Linked DNA regions of Spirosoma aureum. The main gene of each other region encodes a partner of the protein of the gene in region 2 in a complex. Links are inferred from orthologs where the notes say so. Each region holds a gene or a part of one and is shown on either strand. Other genes may lie near its edges. The genes, in order: dnaG and dnaB.

Region 1 (11,481 bases), 3.3 Mb from region 2 along the record:
CTGTCAATGCGGTCAGGCCAGTATGAGCGTGCTGTTGAACGGTTCCGTCAGATTTTAGTTACCAATCCGGCCAGCCGAAAAGCACAATTTTATCTGGGCGTAAGCCTAGCCGAATCAGGACAAAAAGAGGAAGCAAAGAAAGTCTTGGCTCAGGTAAAAAAGCAGGAGAAAGATCCACAGGTTCTGGCCGCTGTTCAGGAATACGAAGAGCGGTTAAAGTAAGTGAGTTATACAGTTGAAAAACTATAGAGCCGCCTGGTTGATGATTAAGTCAACGCTCTATTGTTAGTCAACTTTAAAACTATACAACTTTTTAGGGCTTACCGACTGGTAAGTCGACATGTATTTTCAACCATTAAACAGCATTCGCACTATGCCTTGCGGTAAAAAACGGAAACGGCACAAGATTGCCACTCACAAGCGGAAGAAACGGCTCAGAAAAAACCGGCACAAGAAAAAGTAGTAAGTTAGTCGGCAGTTTACAGTCGATTTTTTGCCGATAGCTGCCTATTGTAAACTTGCCTACTGCCTACTCATTTTGGAAGCCTCGTGCCGGTCTGTAAAGCCCGAGCGTGGCTTCTTTTTTTTTATATAGCCATTCTTAACCGTTCATTCATCTTGTGAGTAATGAATTAGTTATCAGTTCGACTCAGAAAGGTGATCGGATTGCGCTCTTGCAAAACAAGAGATTGCTGGAATATCACGAAGAAGAGTTAGACAGCAGCTTTACCGTTGGCGATCTTTATTTAGGAACAGTCAAAAAACTTTCATCAGGCCTCAATGCAGCTTTTGTGGATGTTGGCCACGAAAAAGATGGTTTTTTGCACTATCAGGACTTAGGGCCGAATATCAATTCGCTCAATAAGTTTGTTAAAGATGTAATCGCCAAGCGCGTCACCACCGGTCGGCTCAACAGCACACAGCTGGAGCCGGTCATCGAAAAAATTGGGAAAATCGATAAGGTACTGACGAAAAACGCGCCCATCCTGGTTCAGGTGGTTAAAGAACCCATCTCAACCAAAGGTCCACGCCTTTCCTGCGACATTTCAATTGCGGGCCGTTATCTGGTCCTCGTGCCGTTTTCAGACGGCGTTAATTTATCAAAGAAGATTACGGACCGAGCCGAGCGGTCGCGTCTGCTACGGCTTATGTCGTCATTAAAGCCCCAGAATTTTGGGGTTATTGTACGAACTGTTGCACAGGACAAAGATGTCGAAGAACTCGACCGTGACCTTCAGCACTCACTCGCCAAATGGGAGCAGGCCGTTAAGACATTAGCCGATGCCAAACCCAGAGATCGCGTATTGGGTGAAATGAATCGCGCTTCCTCTATTCTACGGGACATGCTCAATGAAACATTTGAGAGCATTACAGTAGATACCCGCGAGTCGTTCGACGAGATTCGAGAATACATTCATACCATTGCTCCTGACAAGGAGAAAATTGTTAAACTTCACAATGGTAAGGCAAAGGTTTTTGAAGCCTTAGGATTAGAAAAACAGTTAAAATCTCTATTTGGTCGCTCAGTGAGTTTACCGGGTGGCGGTTATCTAATTATTGAGCATACTGAAGCATTACACGTTATTGATGTCAATAGCGGCAACAAGTCGAATTCAGAAGAAGATCAGGAAGCTACCGCCATTAGTGTCAATCGTGAGGCTGCCAAAGAAATAGCCCGCCAACTTCGGCTGCGTGATATGGGCGGCATTATCGTCGTTGATTTTATTGACATGAAGAAAGCAGAAAACAAAAAGCTTCTGCAGGACATCATGCGCGATGAGATGAAAACTGACCGCTCGAAGTTTACGATTTTACCCCTGACCAAATTTGGGCTGATGCAAATAACACGTCAGCGTGTACGGCCCGAAATGAACATTGTTACTCGCGAGGTTTGCCCAACATGCGGTGGCACTGGTACCATTCAGGCTAGTGTTCTGGTTACTGATGTGATCGAAAACAATCTCGATTACATTTTGACAAAACAAAATGAGCGCGGTATTTCAATCGCAATGCACCCATTTTTATATGCCTATTATACCAAGGGATTATACTCCAAACAAATCCAATGGTATATGAAGTATAAATCATGGATCAAACTCGTTAAAGACAGTTCATTAGGTATTGTGAATTTCAAATTCTTCAATAAATCTGGTGAAGAGATTGAAACAGGCAGTGGCGCCTAGATTCTTCTAGTAATCCTCTAAAAGAAGGCCTATAAACCTTTATAAATCAACGGGCTCAATCCATTGAATGGATTGAGCCCGTTTTCAATTATGAAGGAAGTGTCTTAGCGGAGAACCTCCATTTCCATTAACTCGCCGAACATCTCTTTTCCGACGAGTCCTTCTACCGAATCAACTGAGTTGATGTTTAGAAGCAGATCACGCAGGTCTTCCGTAATTTCATAGGTCTGATAGAGTCGCCGATCAAAAAGAATCGGTGCCTGTTCCAGATCGCAAAGTGAATAGCGGTCCTGATTAAAGGTCGGTCGCGATGGCCAACCATTAAACCGCGTATTTTTTGCTAGCTCCGGCTCTAAAAATAAGTGGATAAATGTCCAACCCTCCCATTGAGCCGGGTATCGCTTCAGATAAGGCCAAAAAGCCTTATAAAGTTGCGTCATTGCCTCACGGCAATACATATCCCGATCACTATTCCGAATCGGTCGAATCGGATCAAGACAATGCAGAACGTTTGTCAGATCAGGCTGTCGATAACTGACAACCGGTATTATTGGCGCTCCAGTGGCATGTGACAGGTAGCCTACGCCTTTTCTGGTCAGGACACTACGGCTCCCCAACGGAACTGATAGGAATTTATCCTCTTCGCCAGGCTCAGGAGCCGTTTCTGGACTGCCATCTACAAATACAATTAGTGATCGACCGGCTTTCAGCTCACGCAGAACCGTTAATCCCGCCGATGGATGCCCCGCTTCAACAACACGGAAGACATTTGTCAAACCATGTTTCTCTCGCAGAGCCTCAATATGTTCTGTCATATCGTCACCCTGGGTGCGGTTCATATTGTTACCGACCAGCAATATGCAATCTACTCCCCGGCGAAACAACACACTTGTCAGGAGCCGATATGAGCCAAGGTGATAGGTACAGTAAATCCTGGGGCCGTCTTGTTTGGCAAGATATTCCTGCGCTCCTCGCGTCTTTACAAGATCGCCAGCCGTTAGGCACTTCTGATCGAAGTTTGTAAAGATCTGTTGTAACAATAACTCCTGAAACAGTGTTTCATGTTCGCTACGAGGTATAGACGGCATGATGTTTTCAACGTTCGCTGAGAACGTAGTGAGTTTCATCAGATACCCCCTTTCCTTTTGTAGGTTAAGCTGCCGGAAGTGATCACGACAACGGGTAAGTTCTTGTTTGTAAAGACGCAGTGAAGACGGCATAGTCTTATACTGATAAAATTAAAGAGAGAAGGATGTTTTAGGGGTAAGTCCCTGAAATGTTGGAGTAAAACTTCCACAGCACACGCTGTCTTCAAACAGCCATAGTAATTTGGAAGACTCTTTTTTAGCGGCAGACAACGTGATAGCTTTAGAGACCTGAACTGCTTTGATGGCGAATTGCTTTTTCATGATTTTTCTGTTTTTCGATTGAATGTTAGTTGCCTGATTAGCGCTGGTTTGTTTGCGCCGTTTGACTGATACAAAATTAGATCAGCCAGGCAGGGTCATCAATCGCAGAAAATTCTCATTCTACCATATTGGATTAGTCAATTATTACCACTATTTTAGTCCGGATTTTTGCTAAGGGACGCATGAAAGTCATATACCTCACCAGGATACTTCTGAGAAAACCCATTTATAGTATTGGGCTTCTGCTGTGTGTGGTTTTGATTATAGAAGGGCTATCGTGGACTATTGCTTATAATCCCAAATTGGCCCTTGTTGCCCGTGCGGGCGGGTTTTTCCCTTATATCAGTGCACTTTTCAAGAATCTCTTCTTACCTGAAATCTGCACAGTTGTTATTTTGACAACTTTACTCGATCAACAACACATTCGACTTAAGCTAAGCTCTGTTGGATTAACATTAAAAGATATAAGCCGGTATGAACTGACTTTTCTTCCAACCATACTGTTATCTTACTTTCTGTTTAACCCTGCCACACAAACAGCCCGTTTTTTTTTAGAAGCCTTTCCGAATTACACCTTTTCCAATTATTGGCATAGTTATTTAGGTGGCACATTTACGATGGCCATTTATTTCCGTTATTTGATCCCTATATTTTTAATTGGCTACACAACGCTCAATGTCTCCTTGATCTCTGATTATTTCAAACAGCGACAGGAAGCTCAGGAAGCGGCCGAAAATAAGGCTCAATTAGCTGTCCAGGCTGCACAGGCAGCCTTAGCAGCACAAACAACAGCTGTAAATCCCTCTCCGAATAACTATTTATCACACCTAAAAGGTAAAAATCAGCACGGTGAACTTGATTTTCCCGTTGAAGATGTTTACTTTTTCACCATTGAAGATCGTTATTATTATGCCCAACTCGAAAAGGGACAATATTTAGTTGGAAAAACCCTAAACGAGTTAGAGACTGAGTTAGACCCAAGCCGTTTTTTCCGTATAAAACGGGATTACATTGTGAACCGACAATCGGTTCTCAACTACGCTTATTGGGAAAATGGTAAATACATTGTTCGTTTGAATACACCTGATCGGCACGAAATAGTCGTCCCTCGTGCTCGTATGCAGGAATTTCGTGAATGGTTACAGGGTAATGGTAACAATCAGCGTCCCTACGCCGATAGTTCCACCGATTCCTTCATTTTGGCTTCTTAATAGTCCTTTCTCATAAGTAACTCTTTACTGAAATACCATAACGAGGTAACTGGCGGCAACTGCTAAGCTCCAGCTTTTTTGCAATATGTGCTTTATGGTTTACGGCTGTTCGGTAACTAATCCCAAGCTGATCAGCTATTTCATTAGCTGTCAAGCCATTAGCAATCATACGCAAAACTTCTCGTTCACGATCGCTCAGTCTGCTTAATTCATTTCGGGTTGTATCTGATATGACCTCGACACCAAAGTTCTTAAGCAGATTCATGAAGCCATTACTATAGTAACATCCTCCAGAACTAACCGTCTGGAAACAGCGATAAAGTTCATCTAAACCATCACTAGCGTATAAAAAGCCAAAAAAGCCCATTTGCATGGCTTTGGCGATCATACGTAAATCTGGTTTACTGGTATAGAGAATAAACTTGGTCTGATAATTAGCCTCCTGCATCTCTTGTACTATATCAAAGGTCCGCTGGCCCGATATTTCTGACTCCAGAATTACACACTGCGGACGCTTGACACGAATTTGCTGAAGCGTGTCCTCCATCTCAACGGCGCGCCCAACAACATTGTAGCCTTGTTCCTTTAATAATTGGCTTAACACTTCGCAGTTGAACACTTCAGACTGCGCCACAAGAATCGAGAAATCCCGTCGACGTAGTGCGAAATTCTTTGTGGCTTCCTGATCTATCGGTGGCTGATTCATATCTATAAGATGTAACGAGTGGTTGAATCTACTATCCAAATCACTCTATAAGCAATAGCAACTTACTGAAATCACCATTTCTCCGGATGAAATCAACGAAATGGGTGATATTATATGGGTGATTTCGTCCGGAGAAATGGTGATTTCACGCAAAACGACTTGTTTTACCTTATAGTACCGTACTACTTTTGATCATCAGCCAAATATCTGTCTATTCAGAAACTAGCGTATGATGATCCAGGAAGAAACAGTGTCGTCCGCTTACGAAGCGTCCTCGACCGAGATACAAAACATAATTATGGAATGGGTAGAAGCGACTGAACAGTTTCATCGTCGCTACGCCAAACTCACTGAGGTCATCAACTCGCTCCAGTCTGCTGGTCGTCGGCAAGCAACTACGAACCGGCCACGATTGCGTAAACTGATCACATTACGTCATCACATGAGTGATGTATTGATGACTTTGATGTTGGATATGACTGGCCAGAAAAACGGCCGCTCATCGCAACCTTCTAAACCAGGTCAACTTCACTCGCACGCTCGTCTGCTAGCTGAACTGAACCGAGAAATCGATGCTGAATTGACTCCATCAGTCAAAACAGTAGCTCTTGCATAGTGTTCACCTCTCCCGCTTGATAAAGGTAAGCTTCCTGACTAGTCAGGAAGCTTTTTTTATGAGTACTTATAGTAAAAAATTACTACGCCACCCGGCAAAACAGGTAATTGACCGAATTAAAACCTGATCAATTGCCAAGTGCACATTCTGCAGTTTTTTTGCAGGATATACCTACATCATCCGGATATTACAGTGCCTAGTAAGCGTGATATCTCTACATCAATCCGTTTATAATGCATGAACTCTGTAAGAAGCTGGTCTGCTTCTTCAGGCGTTTTCCCATTAGCATCGCGAAGTTCCTGTTGCAACGTAGTCATGCGTTGTTCAGCCAGCATCTTTTTAATGCGTAAAATATTTCTGTAGGCTGAATCAGCCAGAATACCAATTTCTTCTTCTGAGGGTACGTATATCTCGTGCTTTAGCCAACCTTCGCTAATTTCATAGCGAGGTGTTGTCAGATGAATTGCCTGATTCTGCATTTCTATTTCGCTGGGTGACCGACGATTAAGAAAATCACCAGCGGTTAAAATATCACCCCGATGGTAACCTTCACGAAACAGGCTTAGAATTAAATCATAAGGCTGCGTCTGAAATTCAATTTCATGAAGCTCGCTTAAGATATATTGACAAAGTGTAATACCTGGTTCGAGTTCACGAGCGCCATAATTAATCAAAAGTCGAATACACTCTTCTTCCTGATACGATAAAGGGGTCCGTACGGCTTTTATACGCTCACCAGGAGCATCAACAGGCGTTCTGTTAGAAATAGCTGGCTCAACACCATTAATGCCTGCATCAGCAAATAACGCATTCAGTTCATCAACCGTCGGTTCATTCTGTACAGTGGTCTGTTGACGTGCCTGGCGATCAAAATCCTTCTGACTCTGTTCCTGTTGTTTCCTAAGCAGGCGATTTATCTCAGAAATAACCGACTGCTCACTCACATGGAAAACCTGGGCAACCCGTTGCGAAAGTGTCTGTCGCTTTAAGGGATCAGGTATTTTAGTGATACTGGCACATACATCCGAGATTCCTTCTGCACGTTTATTCGGGTCATTACCGGCTTCTGCAAGCCACTGCCCGGCTTTGAAATCAATGAAATCCTTCGAATTCGCCTTTATATAGGCTTTAAACTCTTCGGCACCAACTTTATGAACGTAGCTGTCTGGGTCTTCACCGTTGGGCAAGAGAAGTAGTTTCAGGTTTAGACCTTCCTCAAGCACCATATCAAGACCACGTAAAGCTGCTTTTATACCGGCAGCATCACCATCGTATAAGATTGTAATATTGGGTGTAAAACGCGCAATAAGCCTGATTTGCTCGGTGGTAAGTGATGTTCCCGATGAGGCAACTACATTCTTTATTCCCGCCTGATGAAGTGAGATTACGTCGGTGTATCCTTCAGTTAAATAACAAACATCTTCCTGTCTAACAGTCTGTTTAGCTTGATAAATTCCATAGAGAACCTGGCTTTTATGATAAACTGTCGTTTCGGGTGAATTTAGATACTTGGGCTGGCTCTTGTCTGTTTTGAGAATACGCGCGCCAAAGGCAATGACACGACCGGAAACATTATGAATGGGAAACATAACCCGTCCCCGGAACCGGTCAAACGTTTTTGGGCTCCGGCCATCGGCACCCTCTTTGACCAGGATCAGTCCGGCTTTCTCAAGAAGATCGCGGTTGTAGCCTTTACGCAACCCTTCCTGCATTAGCGCATCCCATTGGTCAAAGCTATAGCCAAGTTCAAATGCTTCAATGGTTGGATTGGTAAAACCCCGTTCCCTGAAATAGCTCAAGCCAATACCTCTACCCTCATCTGATTTTTGTAAGGCTTCCTGAAAAAATGTTTTGGCAAAATTCAGTACAATAAGCAGGCTCTCGCGCTCATTCTGGCGTAGAAGATCTTCAGGTGTTTGCTCCTGCTCTTCAATCTCTATGCCATACTTCTTTGCCAGATAACGCAGTGCTTCACCATAACCGATGTTTTCGATATCCATTACGAATTTTACCGAATCACCAGCCTTCCCACAACCAAAACACTTATAAATCTGACGCGTTGGATTAACGTTAAAAGAAGGTGTTTTCTCATTATGAAATGGACAGCACGCAATGTAATTACTGCCTCGTTTCTTAAGCGAGACAAAATCATTGATTACTTCCAGAATATCAGTAGCCTGTCGGATTCGGTCAACAGTTTCTTCGGGAATTCGCATGCAAAGCGGAGAAGCCAGTGAGAATGAGAAGTCAAATTTACGCTGAAAGTTGACCCTTTCGGAATTTTGTTGTCATAAAAACAATAATGTTACCCTGCCGTCTGGCAACATTATTGCACAATGGAGCTATATTCAAGTAATCCGACGCTTTTGTGGTTACTGATCAATACTTCAACTTGTAGCGTATGAACGATTATTTACCACCGTCATTAAGTAAAATCTATCAACGACTCGGCATATGGGCAATAGCATTTATGCTTGTATTTGTCCATGCCTGTCGTGTTCAACCAGTTGACCCAACCCAACCGGGCACTGGATCACCAACCGGTAAAACAGCTGATCAGTATAGTGCTGATGTAGCCATTCAATGGGCAAGCCTCCAACTGAAGTTAACAAAAACAACGGCCGGTTTTTCACCCACGGTAGCATCACGTGCGTATGGCTATGCGGGGATAGCCATGTATGAAGCGATTGTTCCGGGTCTGCCCGACCATCAATCATTGGCCGGGCAGCTTCAGGGTTTAACGACATTGCCCTTACCCGAGGCAAATCAAACCTACAATTGGGCATTAAGTGCCAACGCGGCACAAGCGAGCATCATTCGAAATTTATACGTCACTACGTCGGCCGCCAATAAAGCACTGATTGATTCTCTGGAGAAAGTCTTGAACGCTCAATTTAAAGAGTCGGATGAGCCCGCCAATCAACGATCAATCGCATTTGGACAAAAGATAGCCGATGCACTCTTTGAGTGGTCAAAAACCGACGGAGGGCATGAAGGTTATAATCGAAACTTCCCGGCTAGTTATGTGGTACCTACTGGCCCTGGACTCTGGCAACCAACCGAAAATGGGTTAAAAATTCCAATGCAACCATATTGGGGCCAGAACCGAACGTTTTTAAAAGCGAACAACGACTTACCAATGCCTAAACCGTTGTCGTATTCTACTGATGTTAAGTCATCAATATTCGCACAGTATCTCGATGTTTATGCGAAATCGAAGAATTTAACCCAGGTAGAAAAAGAAATTGCCGTTTGGTGGGCCGATAACCCAACCGATACCTTCACTCCTCCGGGCCATTCATATAGTATCGCTACCATCGCGGTGAAAACGGCGAAAGCAAATTTGGCGAAAGCCGCCGAAACATTCGCCAGAACAGGCATTGCCGTTTCTGATGCTTTTGTTCTGTGCTGGCGGTGTAAATTCGTATATAACAATCTCCGTCCCTATACCTACGTTCGGCTGGCTATTGACCCAAAATGGATTCCATTCTGGCCGGCCCCGCCCTTTCCTGGCTACCCATCAGGCCATGCAACACAATCGTCTTCAGCGGCTACAGTTCTGTCTGATCTATATGGCGATAACTTCGCTTTTACTGACGACTCGCACGTGGGTCGTGAAAAAGACGTAAGCCGAAATGTTGAATTTAAGCCTCGATCCTTTAAATCGTTTATGGAATCAGCTCAGGAATCGGCAGATTCGCGCTTCTTTGGTAATATTCATACCCGCCAGGATAATGAAACAGGATTGGCTGAGGGAAAGAAAATAGGTGCTAACATTAACGCGCTGATCTGGAAAAAATAAATGCTGTAATCAACCTGATTACAGCGCGCCTTATCGCATGCCTGCCAGCATTTCGTCTCTACTAGGGCGATCAGCGTTCAGGTCATAGCTAATGCCCTCCAGGTCAAGATAATTCATAAAAGCAGGGTAAGATCCCTTCTCGACTGAAAATATATACCAGTTCACATAAGGTTCATTAAAGAGCTCTACTTCGGTCAGTGAGGCTTTTTTCTGCAAAGCCCGGTACTGTCTCGTTTCAAGATCTGCTTGCTTGATCAGGAAATACCACATTTTATTGTTGATTTTACCGGATCACTAAACGAAAACCCTGCATAACTGGTTGCTATGCAGGGTTTTCGTTTAGTGATCCGGTAATCGTACCCGAGTTATTTATTAACTGCCAGAATGTAATCTGCCAGCACCAAACCTGCCTCAGTTAGATACAGATCTTTTTTCTTCTTAGGTGCAGTAGGTGATCCGGTTTCGTCCACTGGAGCCGTTACCTGCGAAACTTTATTAGCCGCGGCACGCTTGCGTTCAGCCTCATCCCGTTCTTTCCGGCGCTTAGCTTCCTGCAACGATACAACCGTATTCTCTTTCGCTTTTTTGAAATCAGCCAAATCCTGAGCCAACTGCTTCAATTCTGGATCTGATTTAAGGCGTTGATCGAAACGGTCGCGCAGGCGGGTTAAAATTTTATCGTCCAGGCCATGCGATTGCTCATAGCGAGTTGAGTTAATCTGATCCCAGGGCAGCGCACTTGGCTGTGAGCTTTCTCCATACTCTTCAGCCGAGAAAGCGGATGGGAGTTCAATATCCGGTGTAACGCCCTTATGCTGTGTGCTGCTACCATTGATGCGATAGAATTTCTGTATCGTCATCTTCACCTGGCCAACTTTCTCCGGCTCTTTGGGCAACCATTGATTCAGGTCGATCAGGGTCTGAACGGTTCCTTTACCAAATGTCTGTCCACCAACAATAATACCACGCTTATAATCCTGAATAGCTGCAGCAAAAATCTCCGAAGCTGAAGCGCTGAAACGGTTTACAAGCACGGCCATTGGCCCATCGTAAGTTACTGATGGATCAGGGTCTGTATATACCTCTGTTTCGCCTGTTGACTCACGAACCTGCACTACGGGGCCTTTCGGAATGAACAATCCGGTCAGGTTAATGGCTTCGGTCAGAGAACCACCCCCATTGTCGCGCAGATCGATCACAATACCGTCAACTTTTTCGCCTTTCAGTTCTTCTACAAACTTTTTAACATCACTTGTTGTGCTGCTAAAGCCTTCTTCGCGCTTCCGGGCTCCCTCAAAATCACGATAGAACATCGGAATGTTGATAACGCCGATCTTAAAAGGCCGACCATTGTCGGATACTTCAATGACTTCTTTCTTGGCGCGCTGCTCTTCCAGCTTAATTTTCTCACGTACCAGCCGAATCTCTTTTGGGGGAGCACCAGCCAAAGCATTAGGCGAAATAACCTGCAACCGAACAACGGTACCTTTGGGTCCTTTGATGAGCTTGACAACATCATCGACCTGCCAGTTCATGGTATTGACCATTGGGCCG
Region 2 (11,355 bases):
TGTAGTCGGCACACTCTTCTGCACTCATCATATTGCTTTCGTCACGCATGGTTTCGCCCTTTGCCTGGCCGTGGGCATCGAGGGCTGAAACACGAATGTTAGATGCAGTGAAGCCAGGACAGGCTGTTAAAACGTGAACTCCTGTATGCAATAACTCCGTCCGTACAGCCTCTAAAAAACCATTCATCGCGAATTTTGAGGCTGAATAACCACTTCGCACGGGAAGTCCGCGGTAACCGGCAATAGACGATATACCAACGATTGAGCCCTTGGTTTTCAGAATATGAGGGAGTGCATAACGAGTGGCATAAACGGTGCCCATAAAGTTAATGTCCATCACTTTCTGGATCACTGCAGGATCGGTGTCAATCAGCATGGAGCGCATTGAAATGCCTGCATTATTGATGAGTATGTCCAGTCTTCCGAATCGGGCAATGGTTTGTTCAATTAGCTGTTGAACATCGGCTTCCCGGCTAACATCGGCAATGAGCGAAAGGACTGTGATACCTGCCTGTTGCAAGTCAGTACTAACTTCCTGAAGTGCTTCCGCTTTACGGGCACAGATAACAATACGGGCCCCTTCGCGGCCAAACGCAAACGCAAGCGCACGGCCAATTCCCGACGATGCCCCTGTAATGAGAACTACTTTATCCTTCATAATCGTGGATGCGAAGATAAGGGAATTCAGTAAAAGGGTACGTATGATAATCAGTTGCCCTCTTACCGAATTAGCGTTACAGGACCTTTAAACGTTCGGGTCGTGGTTTGGATGAGGTAATAATAGGTCCCTGCCGGATCATTCGTGCCGAGCCAGCGAAATTTAGGATCACTGGAGGTAAAGACCGTCCGTCCATAACGGTTCGAGATTTCAACCTTATTAAACTGCTCAGCACAGGAATTTTCGGGCAGACCATTCACGGCAAAAAAATCATTGTAACCATCGCCATTGGGCGTAAAAACGTTCGGTACTTTAATGTCGGCAGCCACTGATGGATCTTTTACGTGAAAGATGACCGTTGTGGTGTCGGTATGTTTAGGCTGACAGGATCGGTCGTCGGCTATAAAATCAACCACAAACGTAGCTTCCGACTTACCGGCCATCAGTTCGCAGGTGGGTTTCCAGCCGAATAAGGATTGGAGAGCCACGGGTCCGGTTTTGTCGGTAAAGTTCATGCCCATGGCTTTGTAGTCAAATCCCCGGCCGACCGCCGATAGCCGGATCGTGTCGCGGTCGGGATCATCGCCAATAACCGTGAAGGCGCTACCCACTGAATCTTTGGGGCCAACGGTTAGTTCGACTACCTGTTGCGAGAGCGTTGTGCGAACGGTTGGCGGCTTACTGGGTAATCCAGTGGCCGCTAAATTGACCGATACGGTGTCGCGCAGGTTGCGATTACAGCGGGTATCGGTTACAATAAAATCCACGATGTATTCGGAACGGGTAGCATCGGTGCAGGATGGTTTCCAGGTAAACGGTTGGGCGACTTTGCCAACCCCCGTTGCCGAACCAAATGTCATTCCTGCCTGTGCCAGCGTAAAGCCACGCCCAACGGCCTGAATCGTGATATTGTCGTTGTCGATGTCGTTGCCAAATGCGGTAAAGGTTAATGACGATCCAACCGTGGCATTTCCTTTGTTACTGGGTAAGTCCGTAGTAGCAACCGGTTTATTGTTCGGGGAAGGAATAATGTTCAGCCGGATGCTTATTGTATCGCTCAACCCTTGTGGGCACCCTTCATCGGTGGCCCGAATCAATAGCGTAAAGGGCTGGCCATTTCCACCAACACAACGCCCAAAACAGAATTTGGTTCGTAAGGTATCGCTCGTACTTCGGGTAAACAAGTCGCCAGGAGCCAGGGTGAGGCCGGGCAGCGATCCACTCATATTAATAATCCGAATGCGTTGGTTGGGATTTGGATCGGTAACATACAGGTCAAGACAATTGGTATCTTTTTCGGCAATTGTTAACACGGTGCCCTGTGTATAGAACTTTGCCTGTCCTTCCGGCCTGAAGAGTAACTTTGGCGGATCGTTTTTAGGACAATCTACCACCAATACCTGATAGTCACGCCGGACGCGCCCAATCCGAACTCCTTTTCGAAATTCATCCACCTGCACCGAAAACACATGGAGCCCCACGCGATTGGGCGTTACGGTCAAGAGCCCGGTGCGCGCATTGACCTGTAGTGGCTGGGTACCAGGGATTTCATTTGCAACCGAAACGCCCGCGATCCAGGTAACGGGCGGGTAGGGCCCCGGATAGAAAATAGGATTATTAAGCTGGTTTAACGCACCAGGGTTAGGCGTGCCACGGTTGCTAAATCCATTGAAAGGGGTTACAATGGTATAGCTCAGACTGTCACCATCCGCGTCCTTGGCACTAAAGTCAAGGCTAAACGGCTGACCAATGCAGGCATAATCCCCTTTAGGAACGGTAAAAACAGGGGATGAATTTTTGGTTGACAGGGCAGGAAATTCCAAATAAAATGTTGACCCTGCATCGCCGGGATTTTGCAAATTAACAATGCTGCTGTTGCGGCAGCATCGTTCCCAGGATAAGTAATACCCACCCGGATCGTTAAACACATTCGGATCAAGATTGATATCCAGCGTGTGCCGTATAAGCCGGGTTCGCAGCATCGCCGTCTGACAGCTGTTATTGGTGTAAGGAACATATTCACTGCTCACCCGATTGAGTGGCACGAATCCAATAAGTTCGTTCGTTCGTTTCGAAAAAACACCGACCGATACGCGCCCATCATCGGCTCCCTGGTCGCCATTCACATCATCAAAATAAAGATTTAAATTAATTCGGTGAGAATAGGCGCTCTGCGGACCGAGATAACGCAGTTCTAATTCACCTCCAACGATATGCGTAGCGCGTACAACCCCACTGACAATCAGCAATAAACTGATTATCCCCATCATCAACAAGCGTCTACGGTATAGATGCACCATAAAAGGAATTGGTTAGGTAAAGTAAGACCGTCCGGAAACGGCTGCTTAAATTAGCGGTTTTTTAGGAGACTTATGCGTAGAAGGAGTCATAAAGCCCCCGAACGGTTGTACGCGGTTTTGGTCGATGCCGTTGCAGCCGAGGGCAAATGTATTGTACGTACCGAAGAGGGCGTAATTTTCGTAGAAAATCCAACGGGCGGGCCAGGCGTAGCTCCCGGCGACGTGGTTGACCTCCGAATCACGAACAAAAAAAAGCAATACAGGGAAGCTGTTGCTGAGCGTATACACGAATTTTCGGCGGTCAGAACGCAACCTTTTTGTGAACATTTTGGTACGTGTGGCGGGTGTAAATGGCAGCATATTCGATACGATGAACAATTGCGGTTCAAACACCAGCAGGTTGTCGATCATTTGACACGAATTGGTAAAGTGCAATTGCCCGACATTCGCCCGATAATGGCGGCTGAACCGACTCAATATTACCGCAATAAACTTGAATTTACGTGCGCCGAAGGCCGATGGATAACACAGGCCGAACTGGGTACCAGCCAGCCTGTCGACCCCAGAGCAATTGGGTTTCATGTGCCGGGTAGGTTCGATAAAGTACTGCCGATCAATCACTGTTATCTGCAACCCGATCCGTCGAATGCCATCCGGCTGGCAGTTGCCGACTATGTGAACCGGCATGATTTAACTTTATATAACCTGAAAGTACATACGGGCTTTCTTCGGACTCTTATCATTAGAACAGCTTCCTCCGGTCAGCTCATGGTGACGGTGCAGGTTGCACAGGATGAGCCGGAAATACTGAACGGATTGCTGACATTCCTGCAAACTACTTTCCCGCAGATCACGTCGTTGAACTACATCATCAACACCAAGAAAAACGATAGCTATCAGGACCAGGAGGTCATTAATTGGGGTGGTAAACCCTATATTGAAGAGTTAATGGATGCGGGTAGTGGTCTTGGCGGAGAGCCGCAACCATTGACCTTTCGGGTTGGACCCAAATCGTTTTACCAGACCAATGCGCAACAAGCGTTTAATCTCTATAAAGTTGCCCGCGACTGGGCGGGGCTGACGGGGCGCGAACGGGTTTATGATCTATATACCGGTACGGGAACAATCGCCTTGTTCGTTGCCCGACAGGCGCAGCATGTGATCGGTGTCGAATACGTCGAAGCCTCCGTAGTTGATGCCCGTGTCAACGCCGACGTAAATGGGATCACCAACACGACGTTTGTTGCAGGTGATATGCGTGACATTTTGACGGATGGTTTCTTTGATCAGCATGGTCGTCCGGAAGTAGTGATCACTGATCCACCCCGAGCGGGCATGGATGAAGCTGTTACCCGTCAACTGCTAAAAGCGGCTCCTGAGCGTATTGTATATGTCAGTTGTAATACGGCAACCCAAGCGCGTGATCTTGGAATTCTGGACGAAGGGTATCGGGTTGCCGATGTGCAGCCAGTCGATATGTTTCCGCATACCCACCACGTAGAAAATGTAGCTCTATTGGTGAAACGATAACCCAAACCTATAAGGTCTTTATGACCTTATAGGTTTAAAAAGACCTCATCGATTTAAAATGGCGTTTCCTGGCTTGGATCGGCATTACCGAAGTTGGATCGGTCGTTTGCCTTGCTTTTGAAGACATTACCCATGGGTGGTGAATCGAAACTACTCAATCCGTTTGTATCCGGACTGAATCCCTGAGTGGGAACGGGTTCAAAATACGAATCCAGATCACAGAATTTGGTGAACTTGTTAATAAACCGGAGCTGGATTGTATCGAGCGAACCACTTCGGTTTTTAGCGATGATTACTTCGCCGATACCAGCGGTTGAATTGCCGTTTTCATCCTGCGTAATGTTATAATATTCAGGACGGTAGAGGAAGCAGACCATGTCGGCATCCTGCTCGATTGATCCTGATTCCCGAAGGTCAGAAAGCTGTGGTTTCTTATCGCCACCGCGCGTTTCAACGGCCCGGCTCAACTGCGACAGCGCAATAACCGGCACGTTCAGTTCTTTCGCCAGGTTTTTAAGTGCCCGTGAGATCGACGCAATTTCCTGTTCGCGGTTGCCACCACCCCGCCCCGACGTATCGCCCGACATCAGCTGAAGGTAATCGATAACGACCATCTGAATGTCGTGCTGCGCTTTCAGACGACGGCATTTTGCCCGCAATTCCAGAATGGATAGGGCAGGGGTATCATCAATGAAAATGGGCGCTTCGGTCAGCCGTTGAATTTTGTGGTGTAATTGCGTCCATTCGTGGGGGGCCAGCGTTCCTTTTCTGATTTTTTCGGAATCGATCTCGGCTTCGGCCGAAATAAGACGATTAACCAACTGGACCGACGACATCTCCAGCGAGAATATGGCAACTGGTTTACCATGATCGACAGCCGCATTCCGGAGCGCCGAAACCACAAACGCAGTTTTACCCATGGCTGGCCTGGCCGCCAGAATGATCAATTCAGTGGGTTGCCAGCCCGACGTTACCCGGTCCAGATTCGTAAAGCCTGATGGTACGCCGGTTAGCCCTTCCTGGTTTTTCTTGGTTTCCAGTTCATTTAAGGCCATCCGGACAATGGTACTCATGTCGGCGTAATTCTTCTTGATGTTCGATTCCGAAATCTTGAAGAGCGATTGCTCCGTGCGGTCGAGGAGTTCAAACACATCAGTTGTATCCTCGTAGGCATCGCGCAGAATCGTAGACGACATCGCGATCAGCGCCCGTTTCAGCGCCTGTTCTGAAATGACCCGGGCGTGATATTCAATATTAGCCGCCGAATTGACCCGGAATGTTAATTCAGCGACAAACCCACCGCCCCCAACAATTTCAATCTCTCCTGTTTTGCGAAGCTGATTGGTAACCGTCAGCAGATCGATCGGATCAGAGTTGCCGAATAGGGTCAGAATCGCGTTATAAATACGCTGATGAGACTCTTTATAGAATGTTTCAGGCTTAAGAATATCAACGACCGATGAGAGGGCATCTTTTTCGATCATTAACGCACCCAACACCGCTTCTTCAAGATCGAGCGCTTGTGGCGGCAGTTTACCAAGTCCCGTATCGAGCCAGTGATTGCCTGCTTGCTGACGGCCTCCGGCAAAGGCCGAGGGTTTGCGAAGGTGTTGGTTAGGGCGTGCGTTATTTTCCATCTCTTACTGCAAGTTTACGCATTCATCCCTGCATAAGGCAAGCCCTGGTTGACTGTTGTTTCGTTCATATAAGCCACGATTTGCCCGTAACATTCTGGTAATGTTGGCACTACCAGCCTGAAAAAAAAATACTTTTTTTGCGCAACGGTAGAGGGGCATTTTCGCGTATAGGATATGAAAAACGGCAGGAGGCTGAGTGTCAGCAAGGTAGCAATTTCTTCACACAAATGCATCCATTTTTATCCACAGGGCGCACTCGGTAAGAAATTAGTATATACGAATAATTTTTTGGCGAAATGTGTTGTAGAAGAAGAGAAATCGCTTACTTTTCGGAATCACATTTTAAACGCTAACTATCGTTTGGTCGAAAAAGTCATCACCCTCGACAATGTCTCGCTCATCGACTTTCTGGGTGTAGAGAACCACAACATTAAAGAAGTGGCTGCTGCGTTCCCTATGAGCAAAATCATTTCACGCGGTAACGAAATCCGGATCAAAGGCACTACGCCCGAGATAACCCGCATCAGTGATATTCTGGATTCGCTGATGGAACATTATCAAAAGTACGGCAAAATCACTCAGGAAAACGTGCAGAACTACATCAGTCATAGCGGTCAGCCTCTTGGTAGTAACGGGGGAATACTGCCAGCGCTGCCTGATGATGATGAAGTGCTCGTTTATGGCAATCGTGGCGTCGTCGTACGTGCAAGAACCGATAATCAGAAACGTCTTGTTGAAGCGGCCGAGAAGTACGATCTGGTATTTGCCATCGGTCCGGCCGGTACAGGTAAAACCTACACCGCTGTAGCCATTGCGGTCAGGGCGCTCAAAAATAAGGAAGTAAAGAAAATCATCATTACGCGCCCCGCCGTTGAAGCAGGCGAAAACCTGGGCTTTTTGCCGGGTGATCTGAAGGAAAAGATAGACCCCTACCTGCGGCCTATTTATGATGCACTCGATGATATGATTCCGGCTGAAAAGCTGAAGTTTTATACCGAAAATCGAATCATCGAAATCGCTCCACTGGCCTACATGCGTGGCCGAACGCTCAACAATGCGTTTATTCTGCTCGATGAAGCGCAGAACACGACGCCGATGCAGATGAAGATGTTTCTGACCCGGATGGGTCCATCGTCGAAGGCAATCATCACCGGCGACCGATCACAGATTGACCTGCCCAATCGGCAGAAATCAGGACTAATTGAATCTGTTGAGATTCTGAAATCGATAAAGGAAATCGCTTTCGTCGAACTTGACGGTCGCGATGTTGTGCGGCATCGGCTTGTGCGGGAAATTATCACAGCATATGAAAAAGCAGGGCAATAGCCTGACGAACACGTTTCTAAGAACCGACTGGCTATGGCTGGCCGGTTCTTTTATGTACTTTCTGATGTCGCCAGCGTTGGCACAGACACCAGGAGACTCGGATCTAAAGCGGTGTGGCACCAGCGATTATGAAAAAATGGTTTTGCAGGTTCGAAACCCGAACCGACTTCAGCAAATTAATGAACTGAACCGCCGAATTCAGGAAGCAGAAACGAACGGTAGTTCGCTTCGACAGGCTGCCGATGAGACGGTTTACCGGATTCCAATTGTTGTTCATGTGGTGCATAGTAATGCATCCGGCCAGATTGGCGGGGCCAACAATCCGAATATTTCCGATGAGCAGATTGCCTCGCAAATTCAGGTTCTTAACGAAGATTATCGTCGTAAAGAAGGCACGAACGGCTTTAATTCGAGCACGATAGGAGCCGATGCTAAAATTGAATTTTTCCTCGCAACGACTGACCCGAATGGTCAGCCAACGACGGGAATTACCCGACATTATTACGCCCAGAAATCATCGTTTGATATCTTTTCGGATGATGTACTCCTTTCGCAGATTGCTTACTGGCCAAGTGACCGCTATTTGAACATCTGGGTGACAACCTTACAAAACAACTACCTGGGCTATACCCAGTTTCCGACGGCGGCCGATACGATCAAGGGCTTACCTGGTGATTCGAATGAGTTTGTGGATGGCTCGATGATTGATTATCGGTATTTTGGCCGAAAAATAGGTACAGTAACCAGTTCTACTTACTCATTGGGCCGTACGGCAACCCATGAAATCGGCCACTGGCTGGGGTTGATTCATACCTGGGGAGATGGCGATGGTTGTGCCGAAGACTACGTAGCCGATACCCCTCCAACAAAATCACCGAATCAAACGACACAATGCCGAACAACGTTTTCGACCTGTGTGAATGGTAAACAGACCCGTGATCTGACCGAAGATTACATGGATTATTCACCGGATGCGTGCATGAATCTGTTTACGAAGGGGCAGGTCGATCGGATGAGGGCCGTGTTGCAGTTCAGCCCGCGCCGGGTAAAACTTCTCCGGTCTGTGGCAGCTCTGCCTGAAACAGAAACATTGACCATTAACCTGTATCCGAACCCGGCAGCGTCTGATCCGACTGTAGATGTGCAGTTAAAGGGATTTCAATCGTTTTCGGTTGAACTTTTTGACATGAGTGGCCGGCAGTTACGTGCACTTAATTACGCCGATGCACCCAGTACGCGCGTAACTATTCCCATCGGTGGATTAACGACTGGATTGTATGTCGTACGGGTCAAGACGGGTAGTGAATCCTCCAGCAAACGGTTACTGATTCAGTAGAAAGATTGCCTGAGCAATGGTTTAAAGCTTATTTCGAGCACTGAACTATCAGAATAAATCGTATACTTGGCAACCGTAACCCGAAAAATTACAACACTGGCAAGTTATGATAGCTGTTTTACCAATATCAAATCCTAAGGAGCTGGAAATTGCTTTTTCCATACGACGAACCGTTTTTGTTGAGGAGCAAAAGGTGCGATCTGAGGAGGAATATGACGAATTTGAATCAACCAGTACACATTTTCTGGCTCGCGCCGATGGTGAACCCTGCGGTACTGCCCGCTGGAGACGCACATCTAACGGTGTTAAGTTAGAGCGTTTCGCCGTTCTTCAGGCGTTTCGGGGGCAGGGCGTTGGCAAGGCGCTTGTTCGGGCCGTCCTTGATGATGTATTTAGCCAACAGCCCGAACCAATCGAACGTATTTACCTGCATGCCCAGTTAACCGCCATGCCTCTTTATACGGGTTTTGGGTTTGTACCCGTTGGGCCGATGTTCGAAGAGGCTGGTATTCAGCACTATAAAATGGTGTTACCCGGTTCAGCCTATACGAAAGAATGAACGGTCTGGGCACACGAGGCCAACCATTTGTTCGGTATGCGGCAGGGTTGATTTCAGGGATTGTTCTGTATGTGCAATTCCCGGATTTCTTTTTTATTCCGTTGCTGGCTATAGTTCTGGGAACAGGGCTATTCGGTTGGGCATTTCTCCGCCATTCGAATCAGACTATAAAGCCCATCCAGATCAAGCAAGGCCTTGGAGGGTTGTTAATACTTAACGCCTTGGGTTGGTCTATTGCCTACCTGCATACGGACAGCAATCGTTCCGATAATAGTATTCATCTCCGTGAATCATTACGCGCTTATGTAGGTGTAGTCGCATCGCAACCTGAAGAACGAGCCAGAACATACCGCGTTGAGCTGGAAATGACTAAGGGCGAATGGGCTGTTAAGACGGGTCGTGACCACTGGCAATCGATCAGCGGTCGGGTTATCGTGTACCTCGATAAAGCTGGCCAGCGGATGCCCCGTTATGGAGAAATATGGCTTGTTTCGGGCTCACCCCGGCCAATCGATCCTCCACTTAACCCCGGTGAGTTTAATTACAAACGCTACCTTAGCTACCGGAACATCTATCATCAGCAGTACCTGCGCCCTTATCAACGAACGGTTGTGGGTAATGATCCCCCTAATCCGGTAACAAAACTGGCTACTGTTGTTAATCGTTGGGCCGACAGCGTTTTTACTCAACAAGTTGGCTCCCGCGCTGAATACGGTATTGTTAATGCCATGATTCTGGGCATTCGCGACGATCTGGACGCGGATTTGTATCGGGCTTATTCAGCGGCTGGGGCAGTTCATATTTTGTCGGTGTCAGGATTGCACGTCGGCATTCTCTTTGCCGTTCTGACTTACATCCTGAGCTTTCTGATTAAACGACCAAGGGGAAAAATCATAATGGCAGTACTGCAATTGGTGATTTTGTGGTTCTATGCCCTCGTTACAGGATTTTCACCACCCGTACTTCGGTCGGCGGGTATGTTTACGCTGCTCATACTGGCTAATGCGCTCGGTCGGCAACAGCAACTAATGAATACGCTAGGTGCATCGGCTTTTTTTATCCTATGTTTCGATCCTTATGCCTTGTTCTCCGCCGGTTTTCAACTGTCCTATCTGGCAGTGGCAGGAATTGGTGCCTGGCAATCATCACTAAACCAATTGTTTACATTTCGTAATAAATGGTTGAATCGACTTTGGGAGCTAACGACAGTGGCTATCGTGGCGCAACTCGTTACCTTTCCGCTCGGAGTGTTCTATTTTCACCAGTTTCCGACTTATTTTCTGGTGGCAAATCCGGTCGTAATTATCATGTCGGAGATTTTATTGCCACTGGCTATGGCAACGCTGGCGTTTAGCTGGGTGCCTTATCTGGCTGATTGGTTGGGCTGGCTTTTGCAGAAAACGGCCTGGCTTTTAAACTATGCCGTAACACAAACCGGTCAGCTTCCTGGAGCGGCCTGGGATGGTTTATGGCTGACACCAGTAGCAATGCTGCTTACCTATGCCGTACTATTGTGTGGTGTTGCACTGGTCATGACTCGTCATCGAGCCTTTTTGTGGGCTACATGCATGAGTGCATTACTACTTTCCGGTGCAATGCTCTGGAGTGACTATGAGCAGGCTCACCAGCAACGACTCGCCGTTCATTTTCTGCCTCATCGAACAGCAGTTAGCCTGACTTCTGGCCACGAAAGTACGCTGCTGACCGACCTCGATTCGGCTGACACTCGCTCGTTTGATTTCTACCTTAGGAATACATTCGGCCAATGGGGCGTTTCGCGACTTAATCGGGCTTCTGCACAATACAGTCGTTTCAACTCGTCAGGATCGAAACGAGTTTCCACGTTTTACCAGACCAGCGAGTACGCTTTATGGGTCTGGCAGGGAAAAACGCTTTTACTGGTCAATAAACTGACGGGCCGAAACCGATGGCGATTGCCTGCGGTTATCGATTACCTGATTATCCGCCGAAACGCGCTGCACGATTGGAATCAACTGAATGGACGGGTA

Evidence for each region.
Region 1: the proteins of dnaB (region 2) and dnaG are in contact, whole or in part, in a crystal structure (PDB 2R6A), measured with the Geobacillus stearothermophilus proteins. The link is inferred for Spirosoma aureum from one-to-one orthologs. Residues at the interface, in WP_033016901.1 of Geobacillus stearothermophilus: Ser13, Glu15, Ala16, Gln18, Glu91, Leu92, Asp94, Ala95, Val96, Pro97, Thr98, Ala99, Ala100, Asn101, Tyr104, Tyr105, Ile108; in WP_049624496.1 of Geobacillus stearothermophilus: Lys456, Leu457, Leu458, Pro459, Ala460, Asn463, Ala464, Leu467, Leu535, Leu536, Ile537, Ala538, Gln544, Glu545, Asp548, Tyr549, His552.

What each region holds. Positions count from the first base shown.
Region 1 is NZ_CP050063.1:1,458,727-1,470,207, reverse strand. The notes cover bases 5,822-8,820. They hold dnaG (DNA primase), read right to left. Parts: upstream 8,342-8,820; coding sequence 6,302-8,341; downstream 5,822-6,301. Other genes in these bases: G8759_RS05925 (vanadium-dependent haloperoxidase), read left to right, coding at 8,596-8,820; G8759_RS05935 (hypothetical protein), read left to right, coding at 5,822-6,125. In the rest of the region: G8759_RS05965 (tetratricopeptide repeat protein), read left to right, coding at 1-222; G8759_RS05960 (Rne/Rng family ribonuclease), read left to right, coding at 621-2,183; G8759_RS05955 (lysophospholipid acyltransferase family protein), read right to left, coding at 2,288-3,310; G8759_RS05950 (hypothetical protein), read right to left, coding at 3,422-3,592; G8759_RS05945 (LytTR family DNA-binding domain-containing protein), read left to right, coding at 3,775-4,803; G8759_RS05940 (response regulator transcription factor), read right to left, coding at 4,814-5,509; more of G8759_RS05935, read left to right, coding at 5,739-5,821; more of G8759_RS05925, read left to right, coding at 8,821-9,927; G8759_RS05920 (hypothetical protein), read right to left, coding at 9,958-10,197; G8759_RS05915 (carboxy terminal-processing peptidase), read right to left, coding at 10,293-11,481. UniProt on the Escherichia coli protein: RNA polymerase that catalyzes the synthesis of short RNA molecules used as primers for DNA polymerase during DNA replication.
Region 2 is NZ_CP050063.1:4,780,644-4,791,998, forward strand. The notes cover bases 3,834-6,706. They hold dnaB (replicative DNA helicase), read right to left. Parts: upstream 6,126-6,706; coding sequence 4,542-6,125; downstream 3,834-4,541. Other genes in these bases: rlmD (23S rRNA (uracil(1939)-C(5))-methyltransferase RlmD), read left to right, coding at 3,834-4,488; G8759_RS18880 (PhoH family protein), read left to right, coding at 6,486-6,706. In the rest of the region: G8759_RS18860 (SDR family oxidoreductase), read right to left, coding at 1-658; G8759_RS18865 (gliding motility-associated C-terminal domain-containing protein), read right to left, coding at 721-2,958; more of rlmD, read left to right, coding at 3,031-3,833; more of G8759_RS18880, read left to right, coding at 6,707-7,451; G8759_RS18885 (M43 family zinc metalloprotease), read left to right, coding at 7,432-8,787; G8759_RS18890 (GNAT family N-acetyltransferase), read left to right, coding at 8,894-9,346; G8759_RS18895 (ComEC/Rec2 family competence protein), read left to right, coding at 9,343-11,355. UniProt on the Escherichia coli protein: The main replicative DNA helicase, it participates in initiation and elongation during chromosome replication. Travels ahead of the DNA replisome, separating dsDNA into templates for DNA synthesis.